DNA from 2 places in the Mesorhizobium quangtriensis genome. Region 1 is predicted to be linked to the other one. Evidence: predicted binding sites of a transcription regulator. Region 1 holds the regulator's gene; the other holds the start of a gene.
What was found. Region 1 encodes LexA, which represses DNA repair genes until DNA is damaged. Its sites were predicted from a motif close to TGTTCNNNNTGTGTTCNG; they were not measured.

Region 1 (7,930 bases):
AGCAAGTCCCTCGTCGAGCCGATCGATGCCCCTTCCGACGCAGCGCTTGCCGAATATTTCGAGCAGAACAAACAGCGCTACGCCGCGCCCGAATATCGCAAGATCGCCTATATCGACCTGGTGCCGGAATCGATCATCGACGAGGCCGCGGTTACCGACGAGCAGATCAAGCAAGACTACGAGAAGAACCTGGCCCAATTCACCACGCCCGAGACGCGCACCATCGAGCAGATCGTGTTTGCCGACAAGAGCGCGGCGCAAGCGGCGCTCGATTCGATCATGTCCGGGGCGACCTTCGATTCGGTGGTGACGGCGCAGGGCAAGACCGCCGCCGACACGCTGCTCGGCACCTTTGCCAAGGACCGGGTGCCTGACGCGGCAGTGGCCGAAGCCGCTTTTGCGTTGCAGGCGAACGCGGTGAGCCAGGTAGTAGACGGCGCGTTCGGGCCGGTGCTGGTTCGCGTGACGCAGATCACCCCCGAGGTTGTGAAGTCGCTTGCGGAAGCCACTCTGGAAATCCGAAAGGACCTGGCGCTGGCGGAAGCCAGCCGCGTTCTGCTCGACGTGCACGATACCTACGAGGACAGCCGCGCAGGCGGAGATTCCATGCGCGAGGCAGCGTCGAAGCTCGGCCTGACCGTCAAGACCGTCGATGCCGTCGACCGCGCAGGCCTGCGCCCCGACGGCTCGATCGTCAATGACATTCCGCAGTCGGCAGACGTCCTTGCCGCCGCATTCGAGGCGGAAAGCGGCGTGGAAAATCCACCGATCAACATCGGCAGCACAGGCTATGTCTTCTACGAGATAGAGGAAGTCATCCCCGCCCGCGACCGGACGCTCGACGAGGTGAAGGACAAGGTCGTCGCCGACTGGAAGGCCGCCGAAGCCGCCAGCCGACTCGCCACCAAGGCGGCCGACATCGAGAAGCGGTTGAAGGACGGAACGTCGTTCGACACGCTGGCGGCGGAACTCGGCGTCGAAAAGCAGACCAAGCGCGGATTGAAGCGCGAAACCGACGACGCGGACTTCGGGACGCCGGGCGTACGCGCAGCCTTTGCCGTCACGGAAGGCGGCAGCGGCGTTGTGCCAGGTCCGTCCGACGGGACGCAGATCGTGTTCAAGGTGACCGAGGTGTTCGAGCCGGCAGGCGTGGACGCAAGCACGCTCCCAGCCGAGACGCAGAATTCGTTCGCATCCGGAATGGCCGACGACCTGCTCGACCAGCTTGTCGCCAAGCTGCAGGCCGAATACGGCGTGACGGTCAACCGGTCGGCGATCGAACAGGCTCTGGCGTTCTAGGTATCAGGCGGGCGGGGATGGCGACGCTTAAGGAACACATCGCGAAGGTTGCCGGCGGCAAACCGCTTTCCTTCGATGAAGCCCGCGAGGCGTTCGGCATCATCATGTCGGGCGAAGCGACACCCGGCCAGATCGGCGGCTTCCTGATGGCGCTGCGGGTGCGCGGCGAGACAGTCGACGAGATTTCGGGTGCGGTGGCGACGATGCGCGACAAGATGCTGCGCGTCGAGGCGCCTGTCGACGCGATCGACATCGTCGGTACCGGCGGCGATGGTTCGCACAGCGTGAACATCTCGACGGCCTCGGCCTTCGTCATCGCGGCCGCCGGCGTGCCGGTGGCCAAGCACGGAAATCGCGGGCTATCGTCGCAGACGGGAGCGGCGGACGTGCTGACCGCGCTCGGCGTCAACATCGACCTGCCGCCTGAGGCCGTCGGCCGCTGCATCGCCGAGGCCGGCGTCGGCTTCATGTTTGCGCCCGCGCATCATCCGGCAATGCGCCATGTCGGCCCTACACGCGCCGAGCTTGGAACGCGCACCATCTTCAACCTGCTTGGGCCGCTCTCCAATCCCGCCGGCGTAAAGCGGCAGATGGTCGGCGTCTTCGCACCCGAATGGATCGTGCCGGTCGCCGAGACGCTCAAGGCGCTGGGCGCCGAACGCGCGTGGGTGGCGCATGGCGACGGCTATGACGAGATCACCACAACGGGCGAGACGCATGTGGCGGAGCTCGCAGACGGCCAGATCACCACATTCGTGCTGACGCCCGAGGCGGTCGGACTGAAGCGCTACCGAAAGGAAGAACTGCGTGGCGGCGATGCGGCGTTCAACGCCGCCGCCCTGCGCGGGCTGCTTGAGGGCGCGCCCGGCGCCTATCGCGACACCGTGCTGATGAACGCCGGCGCAGGGCTTGTCGTGGCAGGCAAGGCTGGCTCCATCGGGAACGGCGTGAATCTCGCCGCCGAAGCGATAGACTCAGGCAAGGCGGCAAAGGTTCTCGATCGGCTGGTCGACGTATCCAAGGGGTGAACTTGGTCGATATCCTGAATAAGATCGAGGCCTACAAGCGCGACGAGATCGCGGCCGCCAAGGCGCGGCTGTCGCTCGCCGAAGTCAAGGCGCGCGCGTTGAACGCAGATAAGCCGCGCGGTTTTCTTGCAGCGCTCGAAGCGAAGCGCAACAAGGGCGATTTCGCGCTGATCGCGGAAGTGAAGAAGGCGAGCCCCTCCAAGGGGCTGATCCGCGCCGATTTCGATCCGCCGACGCTCGCCCGCGCTTATGAACTCGGCGGCGCGGCCTGTCTGTCGGTGCTGACCGACACGCCTTCTTTTCAGGGTGCGCCGGAGTTCCTAACGGCGGCCCGCGCAGCGACGAAACTGCCGGCGCTGCGCAAGGACTTCATGTTTGAGCCGTATCAGGTCTACGAAGCGCGCGCCTGGGGTGCGGACGCGATCCTGATCATCATGGCGAGCCTCAACGATACGGACGCCAGGCTGCTGGAAGAGACTGCCACCGAGCTCGGCATGGACTCGCTGATCGAGGTCCACGACGAAGAGGAGACCGAGCGCGCGCTGAAGCTTTCTTCGCGGCTGATCGGCATCAACAACCGCAACCTGCGCACCTTCGAGACGTCGCTGGAGACTTCCGAGCGACTGGCGAAGCTGGTTCCATCCGACCGGCTTCTGGTCGGCGAGAGCGGGATCTTCACGCATGACGACTGCGTCCGACTCGAACGCGCCGGCATCGGCACGTTTCTGGTCGGCGAAAGCCTGATGCGGCAGGTCGATGTTACGGCAGCAACGAAAGCGCTGCTGAACGGCGCGCCGGCCGTACTACAGGCCTGAACATGGGCCGCCTCACCCACCTCGGCGAGGACGGCAAGGCCGACATGGTCGATGTCGGCTCGAAGGAAGAAACCGTACGTACGGCGATCGCCGAGGGCATGGTGACGATGCAGCCGGCAACGCTGAAGACGATCCTCGAAGGCAATGCAAAGAAGGGCGACGTGCTGGGAGCGGCGCGGATCGCCGGCATCATGGCGGCCAAGAAGACATCGGACCTGATCCCGCTCTGCCACCCGCTGATGCTTACCAAGGTGACGGTCGACATCGAGCCTGACGAGACGCTGCCGGGGCTGCGCGTGACGACGATGGCCCGCGTCACCGGCAAGACGGGAGTCGAGATGGAAGCGCTGACCGCGGCGACGGTCGCCTGCCTGACCATCTACGACATGGCCAAGGCTATCGATCGCGGCATGGTCATCTCCGGCATCAGGCTGGTCGAAAAGACAGGCGGCAAGTCGGGCGACTACAGGGCTTACGCATGAGCGGGCTGCTGCCCGTCGACCAAGCGCTGGCGCGTATCCTTGCAGGCGCTGGTCCGGGAGAAGCCGAAATCGTCCCTCTCGCCGAGGCGGCCGGTCGTGTTCTGGCAGGACCTATCCAAGCGCTGCGGACACAGCCGCCGTTCGACGCCTCGGCCATGGATGGATATGCCGTCCGCGCCAGCGACGTCGCTGACATCCCTGCCTGCCTGCAGCTTGTCGGCACGGCTGCGGCGGGCAAGCTTTTTCCGGGCGAGGTCGGCCCCGGGCAGGCAGTGCGGATTTTCACCGGTGCGCCCGTTCCCCACGGGGCCGATACGATCGCGATACAGGAGAATGTCAGGCCGCTCGACGGCGACACGATCGAGGTTCTCGAAACCGTCGCAGCGGGACGCCATATCCGCAAGCGCGGGCTTGATTTCACTGATGGGGAAACGCTGCTGGAAGCGGGGCGGACACTCGACCCAGCCGCGCTGTCGCTCGCCGCATCGGCAAACCATCCTGCCCTGCCGGTCGTCAGGAAGCCGCTCGTCGCGCTTATAGCGACCGGCGACGAACTTCTGCCCCCCGGCAGCGCCACCGGTCCCGACCAGATCATTGCCTCCAACGCCTACGGCGTCGCGGCAATCGCCCAGCAGGCCGGCGCACGCGTCCTCGACCTCGGCATAGCGCCGGACAGGATCGAGGCAATTTCGGACTTGGTGCGCAAGGCTCTCGAGGCTGACGCGGATGTCATCATCACGCTCGGCGGCGCGTCCGTAGGCGACCATGATCTGGTGCACACCGCGCTGAAGCAGATCGGCATGGAGCTCGGTTTCTGGAAGATCGCGATGCGGCCGGGCAAGCCTCTCATGTTCGGGCGCCTTGGCCACACCCGCTGCCTCGGGCTACCCGGAAACCCTGTCGCCAGCCTCGTCTGTTCTCAGCTTTTTTTGAGCCCGTTGCTGGCTCGGCTCGGCGGGCGGCATTACGAAGCGCCCTTCATCGACGCTGTGCTGGGCGGCACGATGGCAGCGAACGATCTGCGCCAGGACTATGTCCGGGCCACCGTGGAATTTCTGCCTGAACGAATCGTGGCGACGCCCTTTGCGATACAGGATTCGTCGATGCTGCGACTGCTGGCCGATGCCGGCGGGCTGATCGTGCGCGAGCCTTTCGCTCCGGAAGTGAAAGCGGGCGATCCTTGCCGCGTTCTGCTGTTACGCTGAACAAAACGTCAACGTATTCATTAAAATTTAAACAGTTGCGGAACACAACTGGAACAGATAGTGTTTGTTCTGGTTTTGTTTGACCTTGATTCCTCGGGGGAATGTCGATGCTGACCCGCAAGCAACATGAGCTCCTGCTCTTCATTCACGAGCGGCTGAAGGAGTCAGGCATTCCACCCTCCTTCGACGAAATGAAGGAAGCGCTCGACCTTGCCTCCAAGTCCGGCATCCACCGGCTGATCACGGCGCTGGAAGAGCGGGGCTTCATCCGCCGCCTGCCGAACCGGGCGCGGGCGCTGGAGGTCATCAGGCTTCCCGATTCCATCGCGCCGGGCCTCAATGCGGCGAAGAAGTTTTCGCCCAGCGTCATCCAGGGCAGCCTCGGGCGCAGCCAGCCGGAGCCGGCGCCGCGAAACCGGTCTGCAAGCAATGACGACGATGCCGGGTCCGTTGCCATCCCTGTGATGGGCCGTATCGCGGCCGGCGTTCCGATCGACGCGATCCAGCACAAGACGCACTCCATCGCCGTGCCGCCGGAAATGCTGTCGGGCGGCGAACACTATGCGCTGGAGGTCAAAGGCGATTCGATGATTGAGGCCGGTATCTTCGACGGCGACACGGTCATCATCAAGAATTCCTCGAGCGCCAATCCGGGTGAGATCGTGGTGGCGCTGGTCGATGACGAGGAAGCCACGTTGAAGCGGTTTCGCCGCAAGGGCGCTTCGATTGCTCTCGAAGCGGCCAACCCCGCTTATGAAACACGGATTTTCGGCCCCGACCGCGTGAAGGTGCAGGGCAAGCTGGTCGGGCTTATCCGCCGCTATTGAGGCGCGGCTTCTTCAGGCGAAATGGGCGTGGCTGTCGGCGTGCGATCGTCGGTGACCGGTTTGTTATCATCACCAGTCTTGGGTGTTGTGCCCGGCTGGTATGGCGGCAGGCCACGGGCGGCGCGCGAGAAGGCGCGCTGAGTGTGCCATGGCCGATACGGTTTTGCGATGGCATACTGGATTGTGGGCTTGCCCGAGCCTGAGAAGGTAACTGCGGCACTTCCGTAGCGTGCAAGATCACGGGACGTCACAACCAGCAGCTCCTTCCAGTTGCAGACATCCTTTGCCGACGCATCCTCAATGAGGATGAACGTGGCGGTGCTGCAGTGATCGGCGGCTGTCGCGGCATCGGGGACAAGCGCCACGACAGCACCGGACGGATGCCGGGCAAGGCAGACGCTCTCGGCGCATGAGAAGCCGGCGGTGACGGTGACGGTCCCGTCGCTTGCAACAGTTCCCTCGCCTTCCGTAGGCCGAACGATTTCCTGTGCCTGCATGGCACGTGACCAGTTGTCGATGGTGAACTGATTGGGGCGTGGGCGGTTGATGGCGATCTGGCCGGCGCCGAGGTCGAGGCCGACGAGCCGGGCGTCTTCCGAGACCAACAGGTCGGGTTGCCGGTCGAACAGCAGGAACAGGCTGGCGAGTGCGACCGGAATGGCGGCGACGCGCAGCCAGGTCGACGTGACGGTGGCGGCAAGCAAGGCTACCGTCAGCACGGCCACCGCCTCCGGCCTGATCATGCCGACCACATCGAGGGGCGATCGTTCCGCGAACCACTGCGCTATCGCGAGCATGACGGACAGTCCGAAACCCATGATCTGGAAAAATGGGCCGTCGAGGCCGAAGGGCATGGCGAGCGAGCCCAGCACCGCGAACGGCATGACTATCACCGAGACCACCGGCATCGCAGTCAGATTGGTGAACAGCCCCAGCGACGGCATCTGCTGAAAGTGCCACGCCGCGTAGATCGCCGTTGCGCCGCCCGCAACTATGGAGGTGACCGCAAGCCCCGCGATCGCGGCCAGCGAAAAGCGAGCCGCCCTGCGCAGCAGCGTACGCTCAGCTACGTGCGCCGACGGACGGTTGCTGCGCCAGTCCGCCCATGCGGCATAGGCGCCGACGAGTGCTGCTGTCGCGGCAAACGACATCTGGAAGCTCGGGCCGATCACCTCATGCGGCGAGACCACGATCACTATGATCGCTGAGATCACGAGATTGCGCAAAGTAAGCGCTGCGCGGTCGAAGAGGACCGCCACGAGCATGACCGCGAGCATGATGAAACTTCGCTGAGCGGCGACCTCCGCGCCGGACATGAACAGGTAGCCGGAAAGCCCGACAAGCGCGACGGTGGCGGCGTATTTCTTCACGGGATGGCGCGAGGAGAAGGAAGGAAACAGGGCGAACCCGGCGCGCATCAGGCCCATGATGGTACCGGCGACAAGCGCCATGTGCAGGCCCGAGATCGAGATGACGTGGTAGATGCCGCTGCGCCGCAGAGCCTCGTTTATCTCCTCCGGTATGCCGGCGCGGACGCCGACCACCAGTGCGGCCGCGATCTCGCCCTCCGGGCCTCCGATATGGCCGCTGATTCGCTCGGCAATAGAGAGGCGCAGCCGTTCGATTGAGGCACCAAACGTTGCAAGCGCAGGCATTGGACCGACGGCAGATGCGCGCTCTGGCCCGCGCAGGAAAAATCCGCTGGCGCCTATGCCGTCGAAATAGCTTTCCAGCGAGAAATCGTAACTTCCCGGCCGCACAGGGCCGGATGGCGGCATGAGGCGGACGAGGCCGACGACAGTCTCGCCAACCGTCACGTCGTCGGGGATGCGCCTCGCCGAGACGCGCACGCGCTCCGGCGCGTAGCGCAGGACGGGTCGCGCCGTGCCGACGACATCGATCGTCAAGCGGACACGGCCATTGGCCATGCGCTCGATCGCGGCCACGCGGCCGGTAAGCTGGGTCGTGATCTCGCCGCCAAGCATCTTGGTGCCGGCGCGCCATGTTTCCGCTTTTGCAAGCAGAACACCGACGAGGCACAGCAGAGCCGCCATGAACGCCATATGCAGCGCCGGCCGACTGCGTGACGCGAACGCCAAAAGCCCAAGACCGGCGGCTGCCGCAGCGAGCGGCAGAACAGCCGGTTCGTCCGCAAGCGAATAATAGGCCAGCGCACCGGCCGCCAGAAAGACCGGCGAGAACAGGAAGGCTATGCCGCGGTCGAGTTCGAGGGAGACGGCGCGCGATATCGCGCGACCGATGCTTTTTCGCGAA
Region 2 (7,930 bases), on a different contig from region 1:
GTTCGCGGCGATGATGCTTGTCACCGGCGTGATCCTCGATTCGGTTTCGCGCGGCCGCGCCGAGCAGAAACGCATCTTCTACCTCAGCATTCCGGCGCGTCGCGCCAAGCGCGAGGTGGCTGAAATGCCGAAACCGGCGACCAAGCGCGGTTCGTCGCGCGCGGCATGAGCCGCATCCTTCGCTTCTCGCTTGTCGGCGGCCTCGGCTTCCTCACCGACGCCGCCGTCCTGGCTCTGCTGCTTGCCGTGACGCCGATCGGGCCGTTCGGCGCAAGAATCGTCTCCGTCGGCGCCGCTATGACGGTCACATGGCTGTGCAACCGTACGCTCACCTTCCAGTCCTCGTCGCGCGGGGTGCTGCAGGAAGGGACGCGCTACGGCGGCGTCGCCATCGCCGTCAGCCTGTTCAACTATTTCCTCTATAGCGGGCTGCTGCTCGCCATGCCCGCGATGCCGCCGCTTGTCGCGCTCGTTATCGCATCGGGCGCGGCGATGGCGCTGTCCTATCTTGGCTATTCCCGGCTCGTCTTCGACCGCTGACACGCAATCCTGCGCCAACCCTTGCCTGATCTGCCCGATTGGCAGCGGCGACGCGCTTGCTTATATCGCCTGAGACACCGTCTCCCGGAGAACCCCATGACGCTGAACGTCGCCGTCCAGATGGACCACATATCGACCGTGTCGATCGCCGGGGACACCAGCTTCGCGCTGTCGCTGGAAGCGCAGCGGCGCGGGCACAGGCTCTTCCACTACACGCCCGACAGGCTCTCGATGCTCGGCGGCAAGGTTTTCGCGCGGATCGAGGAAATGCAATTGCGAGACGTGAAGGGCGACCACTTCACCCTGGGCGAACCGGTGCGCACGGACCTTTCCGAAATGGATGTCGTCCTGCTGCGGCAGGATCCGCCCTTCGACATGAACTACATCACGACGACGCATCTTTTGGAGCGCATTCATCCGAAGACGCTGGTGGTCAACGACCCGGCTTGGGTTCGCAACAGTCCGGAGAAGATATTCGTCACCGAATTTCCCGACCTGATGCCGGACACGCTGATCACCAAGGACAGCCGCGAGGTCGATGCATTCCGCAGGGAGCACGGCGATATCATCGTCAAGCCGCTCTACGGCAATGGCGGCGCGGGCGTCTTCCACCTGCAGGATGCCGACCGCAACCTCGCTTCGCTGCTTGAGATGTTCGGCCAGATGTTCCGCGAACCCTACATCGTTCAGCGCTACCTTAAGGACGTGCGCAAGGGCGACAAGCGTATCATCCTGATCGACGGCAAGCCGGTCGGCGCCATCAACCGCGTGCCGGCCGAGCACGATTCGCGCTCAAATATGCATGTCGGCGGGCGCGCCGAAGCGACCGAACTGACCGAGCGCGAAAGCGAGATCTGCGCGCGCATCGGCCCCTCCCTGAAGGAGCGCGGCTTCATCCTCGTCGGCATCGACGTGATCGGCGACTATCTCACCGAGATCAACGTGACCTCGCCGACCGGCGTGCGCGAGGTCAAGCGGTTCGGCGGGGCTGACATCGCGGCCTTGTTCTGGGATGCCGTAGAGGCCAAGCGAAGCGCATCCTGAGGCACTCCGACGGGCGTTCTCCAAGCGGTGCGCCTTTGTTCACGCGATGCAACCTGCCTCAATCGGCGGTGATATTTTTCGCGCGTTTGTTCCCTTCTTGTTCTTGCTTTATCCTGAAAACCGTGCTGTCCTGACGTAAAGGGAAATCTGACGCGGTTGTGCTGCCGGGTGTAAGGCAGCCGGCCGTTCCGGAGGGGCGGGGCATGGTATCGCGCGTGCGCACGGTTGCGTTCCAGGGCATCGAGGCCGTGCCGGTCGATGTCCAGGTCATGATTGCGCCCGGCAAGACAGGGATGCACATCGTCGGCCTGCCGGACAAGGCAGTGGCCGAAAGTCGCGAGAGGGTTCAGGCCGCGCTGCACGCTTCGGGCCTGTCCATGCCGGCGAAGAAGGTGACTGTCAATCTGGCGCCTGCCGACCTGCCCAAGGAGGGCAGCCACTATGATCTGCCGATCGCGCTGGGACTGATGGCGGCGCTGGGCGCTGTTCCTGGCGATGCGCTTGGCGGCTACGTCGTGCTGGGTGAATTGTCGCTTGACGGCACGATCGCCGCGGTGGCCGGCGCGCTTCCTGCGGCGATCGGCGCCAACGCCGAAGGCAAGGGGCTGATCTGCCCGCATGGCTGTGGTTCGGAAGCCGCCTGGGCCGGTGCTGAGATGGACATCCTCGCGCCGCGCAGCCTGATCGCCGTCGCCAACCATTTCCGCGGCACTCAGGTGCTGTCGCGACCCGAGGCGAGCGTCCATGCGCCGGCCGGCGACCTGCCTGACCTCGCCGACATCAAGGGACAGGAAAGCGCGCGCCGGGCGCTCGAAGTGGCAGCCGCTGGCGGTCACAACCTCCTGATGATCGGGCCTCCCGGTTCAGGCAAGTCGATGCTGGCGCAACGGCTGCCGTCTATACTGCCGCGCCTGCAGCCGAAGGAACTGCTTGAGGTCTCGATGATCGCGTCGATGGCGGGCGAACTTGCGGGCGGCAAACTGACCGACCGCCGTCCGTTCCGCGCGCCGCACCACTCGGCCTCGATGGCGGCTATGGTCGGCGGTGGCCTGCGCGTGCGGCCGGGCGAGATGTCGCTGGCGCACAATGGCGTCCTCTTCCTCGACGAATTTCCCGAATTCTCGCCGCAGACGCTCGACGCGCTTCGGCAGCCGCTGGAATTGGGCGAATGCGTCATCGCGCGTGCCAACCACCGCGTCGCCTATCCGGCCCGCATCCAGCTTGTTGCCGCGATGAACCCCTGCAAGTGCGGGATGGCGGGGGAGCCGGGTTACCGCTGCGCGCGTGGGCCGCGCTGCCAGTCCGACTATCAGGCGCGGGTCTCAGGCCCGCTGCTCGACCGTATTGACCTGCGAATCGAGGTTCCGGCGGTTTCGGCTGGCGACCTGATCAGGCCGGGCCGCTCGGAATCGAGCGCGGCAGTCGCTGCCCGGGTTCTGGCCGCGCGACAGGTGCAGCACGAGAGGTTCGCCGCACTCGGCGTGGCGGCGTCGACCAATGCGCATTGCCCGACCTCACTGATCGAGGAGATCGCGGCTCCCGATGCGGCGGGGCTGGCGCTGCTGCACGACGCCAGCGAGAAGCTGGGCTTCTCCGCGCGCGCCTATCACCGGGTGCTGCGCGTCGCCCGCACACTGGCCGACCTCGACGGCAGCGATGGTGTCGGACGGATTCATCTGGCCGAGGCTATCTCTTACCGCATGAGCGCGGAGCGCATGGCGCAGGCGGCGTAGGTCGAGGTGGCACGAAAATCGCGCTGCCGGTCCGGCAAGGCGAATAGCCAAGACAGGAATGAGCGCCAGAGGAGAAGCCAGTCTGGATCGACCCGACGTGCTTTGCGCGACGGTCGCGCGATGTGACGGGTTCGTCCTGGAGAATAAGTTACTGGCTGACCGAGCCGACCAGCGGCGCTGCGGGCTGGGCTTCGCGGATGCTGACCCAGCGGCCGGTATGGTTGCTGGCCTGACGCTTCAGGAAGCGATAGCCGGTCTGGTCCCACTGCAGGACCGCGTCAGTCAGGTTGTCCAGAACGAAGTCGCCGTTCCCGGTGCGTACTGTCAGGACCGCATGGCCTTCGCCGTCTGGCTTGCGCACGACCGTGATCAGCAGGTTCGACAGCGAAAGGCCCTGTCTCGCGAGTTCGCGGCGCTTCTCGAGGACATAGTCCTCACAGTCGCCGACGCCGTTGTCCGGGTAGGCCCAGACCTCGTCCTTGCCGTAGATGTCGATGTCGTTCATCGGCTTGACGGCGGCATTGACCGTCGCGTTGACCGCGGCCAGCAGCTTCCACAGCTTGCCGCTCATCTGCTCCGGCCCGTTATCGCGCAGGCGGATCGAGCATTCGGCGGGATTGGCCTTGCAGAATTCGTAGTGACCGATCGGCTGCGAGGTCAGGCCACCGGTCATCATGGGCTGGGCGGCGGACTGGGAGAGCGTTGCAGCGCCGGCGACAATCGCGCAGCCTGCCGCGATCAGCACACGAATCCCTGTAACTCTCCTCAAGGACGCCATTGAACCCCGGCCCCGCCCCTTCCCTTTGCTTAACGAAAGGTTAAGGGCGGTGGTCGCGATGTGTCAATTCAAGCCGCCATAAGATTGCCGTGATGGTTACCAGCGCAGACTGGATTGCGGCGGATTTGCAACAAAAGGGGCGCACGCCCTTTAAATGCGGGCGGTCTTGCGAGGTTTGCCTGCCGGAGTGGGCTGCTTGCGGCCGTAGCTCGAGATGAAATCGACGATGCGCGGCGCGATCTCGGCACGGAACCGTGAACCGTTGAAGACGCCGTAGTGGCCCACCGCCGGCTGCATGTAGTGGACGCGCATGTCGTCGGGGATGTTGGCGCAGAGATCGTGAGCGGCCTGCGTCTGGCCCAAGCCGGAAATGTCGTCGTTCTCGCCCTCGATCGTCAGCAGCGCGACGTTGCGGATCGCCTTCGGATCCAACGGTGTGCCACGATGCGTCATCTCACCCTTGGGGAGCGCATGGCGGATGAAGACGGTCTCGACCGTCTGCAGGTAGAATTCGGCGGTCAGGTCCATGACGGCGAGATATTCGTCGTAGAAGTCCCGGTGCTTTTCCGCGCTGTCGCCGTCATTCTTGATCAGGTGCAGGAAGAAATCCTTGTGCGCCGTTATGTGGCGATCGAGGTTCATGCCCATGAAGCCCGAAAGCTGCAGGAAGCCCGGATAGACATCCCGGCCGAAACCCGGCTCCGGCCACGGCACCTGCATGATGACGTTGTCGCGGAACCAGCCCAGCCCCTTCTGCTTGGCGAGGATATTGACCGCGGTGGGATTGCGCCTGGTGTCGACCGGGCCGCCCATCAGCGTCATTGTTGCGGGCGCGAACGGATCGTTGCGCGCCTCCATCAGGGCGACCGCGGCCAGCACCGGCACCGAGGGCTGGCATACGCCCATCACATGGGTATCAGGCCCCAGTTCGTGGAACATGTCGATGACGTAGTCGATGTAGTCATCGAGGTCGAAGCGTCCCGCGCCGACCGGTACCATGCGCGCGTCGACCCAGTCGGTGATATAGACCTCCGCATGCGGAAGCATCGCCTCCACAGTGCCGCGCAGCAGCGTGGCGTAGTGGCCGGACATCGGCGCGACGATCAGAAGCTTGGGGTCCGGCTTGCGGCCGGCGGGCAGGTCGCGCTCGAAATGGATCAGCGGGCAGAAGGGCCGAGACCAGACGATCTTTTCGGTGACCGCGACCTTCTTCCAGTCGACGGTCGTTTCCTTCAGGCCGAAATCGGGCTTGGCGTACCGGCGGGTCGTTCGCTCGAACAGCTCGGCCGTGGCCGCGATCGAACGCCCGAAAGGCGTGTGCGAAGCCGGATTGAGCGGATTGGAGTAGAAGAGCTTAACCACATCGGCATACGCCCTCAGCGGCTGCATGGCGGCGTGGTTCAACTCATAGAGCTGGTAAAACAATGTGCTGTCCCGTCTGTCCGGGTCAAGTCCCGGCCCTCCCGACTATATGACGAAAGTAGTCGTCTTTTGTTGCGATGCAATACGTCAAGCCGGCAAAGCTCGCGCCGACGTTGGTCCAGAGGCCCCTATTATCACTTGAAAACAAGCGGTTGCGCCAGCGGATGGGGCTCCCCGAGGGGGCGTCAATCGGGCACGCCTTCGACCAGCACCATCTCTGCATCTGCAACCTTCTGGCGAATCGCCCGCGCCGCTGTGTACTCCGGTGAATGGTAGCAATCCTGCGCGGCTTTCAACGACGGGAACTCGATCACCACGTTGCGGGCGCGGTCGCGCCCTTCGGTCGTCTCATGGGCGCCGCCCCGCGCGAGCATCTTCGCGCCGTACTTTTCGAAGGCGATCTTCGAAGCAGCGACGTATTCCTTGTAGGCCTCGGCGTCCCGCACCTCGACATGCGCGATCCAGTATCCCTTGGGCATGGTGTCCTCCCGATAAAGCTCAGGCCGATGCCATCTCGGCCAGGATTGCCTGCGCTGCCGCCCGCCGGTCGGCAGCCTGCACGATGGGCCTCGCCACCACGAGATGGCTTGCACCGGCGCTGAGCGCCGCCGCAGGTGTCATAACGCGCTTCTGGTCGCCGTGATCCGCGCCGGCTGACCGAATGCCGGGCGTGACGACGGCAAGCTCCGGACCGACGATCCCGCGCACGGCTGCAGCCTCGTCCGCTGAACAGACCACGCCGCCCATGCCGGCCTCCAGCGCCTGCGCGGCGCGGCGCGAAACCAGCGTGCGAGGATCATACTCGTAGCCCGCTTCCACAAGATCAGCCTGGTCCATCGACGTCAGCACCGTCACGGCGAGCAGGGTCAGGCCGGAACCTCGCGCCGCCCCGACGGCCGCGCGCATCGCTTTCGGATAGGCGTGCAGCGTCAGCATCGACACGCCCATTTTCGCGATGTTCTCGACGCCTTTCGCGACCGTGTTGTCGATGTCGAGCAGCTTCATGTCGAGGAACACATTCGTGCCGCCCGCGGCGAGTTCGCGCGCGAAATCGAGGCCACCCGCAAAGGCGAGCTGGTAGCCAATCTTGTAGAAGGACACGACGCCTTCGAGATCGCGCACCACCTTCTGCGCCTCCGCCAGCGTAGGCACGTCCAACCCGACGATCAATCTGTCCTTCACATCGCTCTCCATCACGGCTCGACACGCGTCGACAGCATGGCCGCGCGCTCGATCAATGTACGGCACACCGTCTCCATCTGGTGGCGCAGCCTCTCCTCGCGGAACTGACCGTCCTCGTCGAAGGCTTCCGACGCGCGCGCGACCGAACATTGCGGCGTGATCACCTCGACCTGGCAGGCCATCAGCACGGCGCGCAGGTGATAGAGCCCGCGCATGCCGGCGAAACTGCCGTCCGACGACGAACACAGCGCCGCTATCCTGCCGTCGAACGGCTTGAAGGGACGGCCCTGGTCGCGGCGTACGCGGCTGACCCAGTCGATGGCGTTCTTCAAAAGCGGCGGGATCGACGCGTTGTATTCAGGGCTGGCGATCAGGAAGCCGTCATGCGAGGCAATCTGGCGGGCGAGCTTCACCGCATTTTCCGGAACGCCTTTTTCCTTCTCCAGATCCTGATCCACGAGCGGCAGCGGATAGTCGCCAAGCGAGATGCGGGTGACGTCGGCGCCCTGCAACGCCAGTTCCTTCATCGCCGCGTCGGCGGTGTGGATGCTGTACGCTCCGGTGCGGAGCGACCCGGCGAAGACGAGGATTTTGGGAGTGAGGGCCACGGCTTGTTTCCTGCCCGCAGCTATAGCGGAAGTCAGGCTGGGATCAACACCGGAAAACGAGCGGCTCAGTTTCGCGGCGCGCGGCGGTAGATCCAGAGTTGCGTCGGCGGGATGTTGCGCAGCACGAAATGGAAATGCTCGACGGTGTAGTCGCCGAGCCCGGGCGGTATGGGAGATTTCGGCCCGTAGGTCAGCTGGACCACCGGGCGGCCATACGGGATGCGCTTCAGCAGATTGTCCAGATAAGCGATGCGGCGACCGACGGGGAAGTTGAGCAGGGGAACGCCAGAGACGACGCTGTCGAAGGTCAGCACGCTTGACTCGCCGAGTGTCTTGTCGAGATCGAAGCCGTCTCCCTCGATGACGTTCACGCCGGGATAGTTGCGCCTGAGGTGGACAACGAAATCGTGCGAGTATTCCACCGTGTAGAGGTTTTCCGGCTTCACGCCGTGGCGCAGGATTGCCGTCGTGATGACGCCCGTGCCCGGGCCGACTTCAAGCACCGGCAGGCCCGACCCGGTATCGATGATGGACGCCATGCGCCGCGCGGTGACCGAACTCGTGGGGATGATGGAACCGACCGCCTTCGGCTTGTCGATCCAGCCCTTGAAGAACTTCAGCTC

Region 2: ABMA32_RS01410 (YifB family Mg chelatase-like AAA ATPase) is a predicted target of LexA. The motif match lies at 1,672-1,689, and genes of this name have one in related genera.

The regions. Positions count from the first base shown of each region.
Region 1 is NZ_JBEBMF010000003.1:467,370-475,299, reverse strand. Features, by position in the region: gene ABMA32_RS18095 (SurA N-terminal domain-containing protein) at 1-1,299, shown strand, start outside; gene trpD (anthranilate phosphoribosyltransferase) at 1,317-2,327, shown strand; gene trpC (indole-3-glycerol phosphate synthase TrpC) at 2,330-3,142, shown strand; gene moaC (cyclic pyranopterin monophosphate synthase MoaC) at 3,145-3,624, shown strand; gene ABMA32_RS18075 (molybdopterin molybdotransferase MoeA) at 3,621-4,829, shown strand; gene lexA (transcriptional repressor LexA) at 4,937-5,656, shown strand; gene ABMA32_RS18065 (ComEC/Rec2 family competence protein) at 5,650-7,930, opposite strand, start outside.
Region 2 is NZ_JBEBMF010000001.1:274,028-281,957, forward strand. Features, by position in the region: gene ABMA32_RS01395 (glycosyltransferase) at 1-169, shown strand, start outside; gene ABMA32_RS01400 (GtrA family protein) at 166-540, shown strand; gene gshB (glutathione synthase) at 637-1,584, shown strand; gene ABMA32_RS01410 (YifB family Mg chelatase-like AAA ATPase) at 1,788-3,317, shown strand; gene ABMA32_RS01415 (transglutaminase-like cysteine peptidase) at 3,466-4,095, opposite strand; gene ABMA32_RS01420 (polyhydroxyalkanoate depolymerase) at 4,246-5,520, opposite strand; gene ABMA32_RS01425 (DUF1330 domain-containing protein) at 5,703-5,996, opposite strand; gene pyrF (orotidine-5'-phosphate decarboxylase) at 6,016-6,711, opposite strand; gene ABMA32_RS01435 (NADPH-dependent FMN reductase) at 6,711-7,307, opposite strand; gene pmtA (phospholipid N-methyltransferase PmtA) at 7,373-7,930, opposite strand, start outside.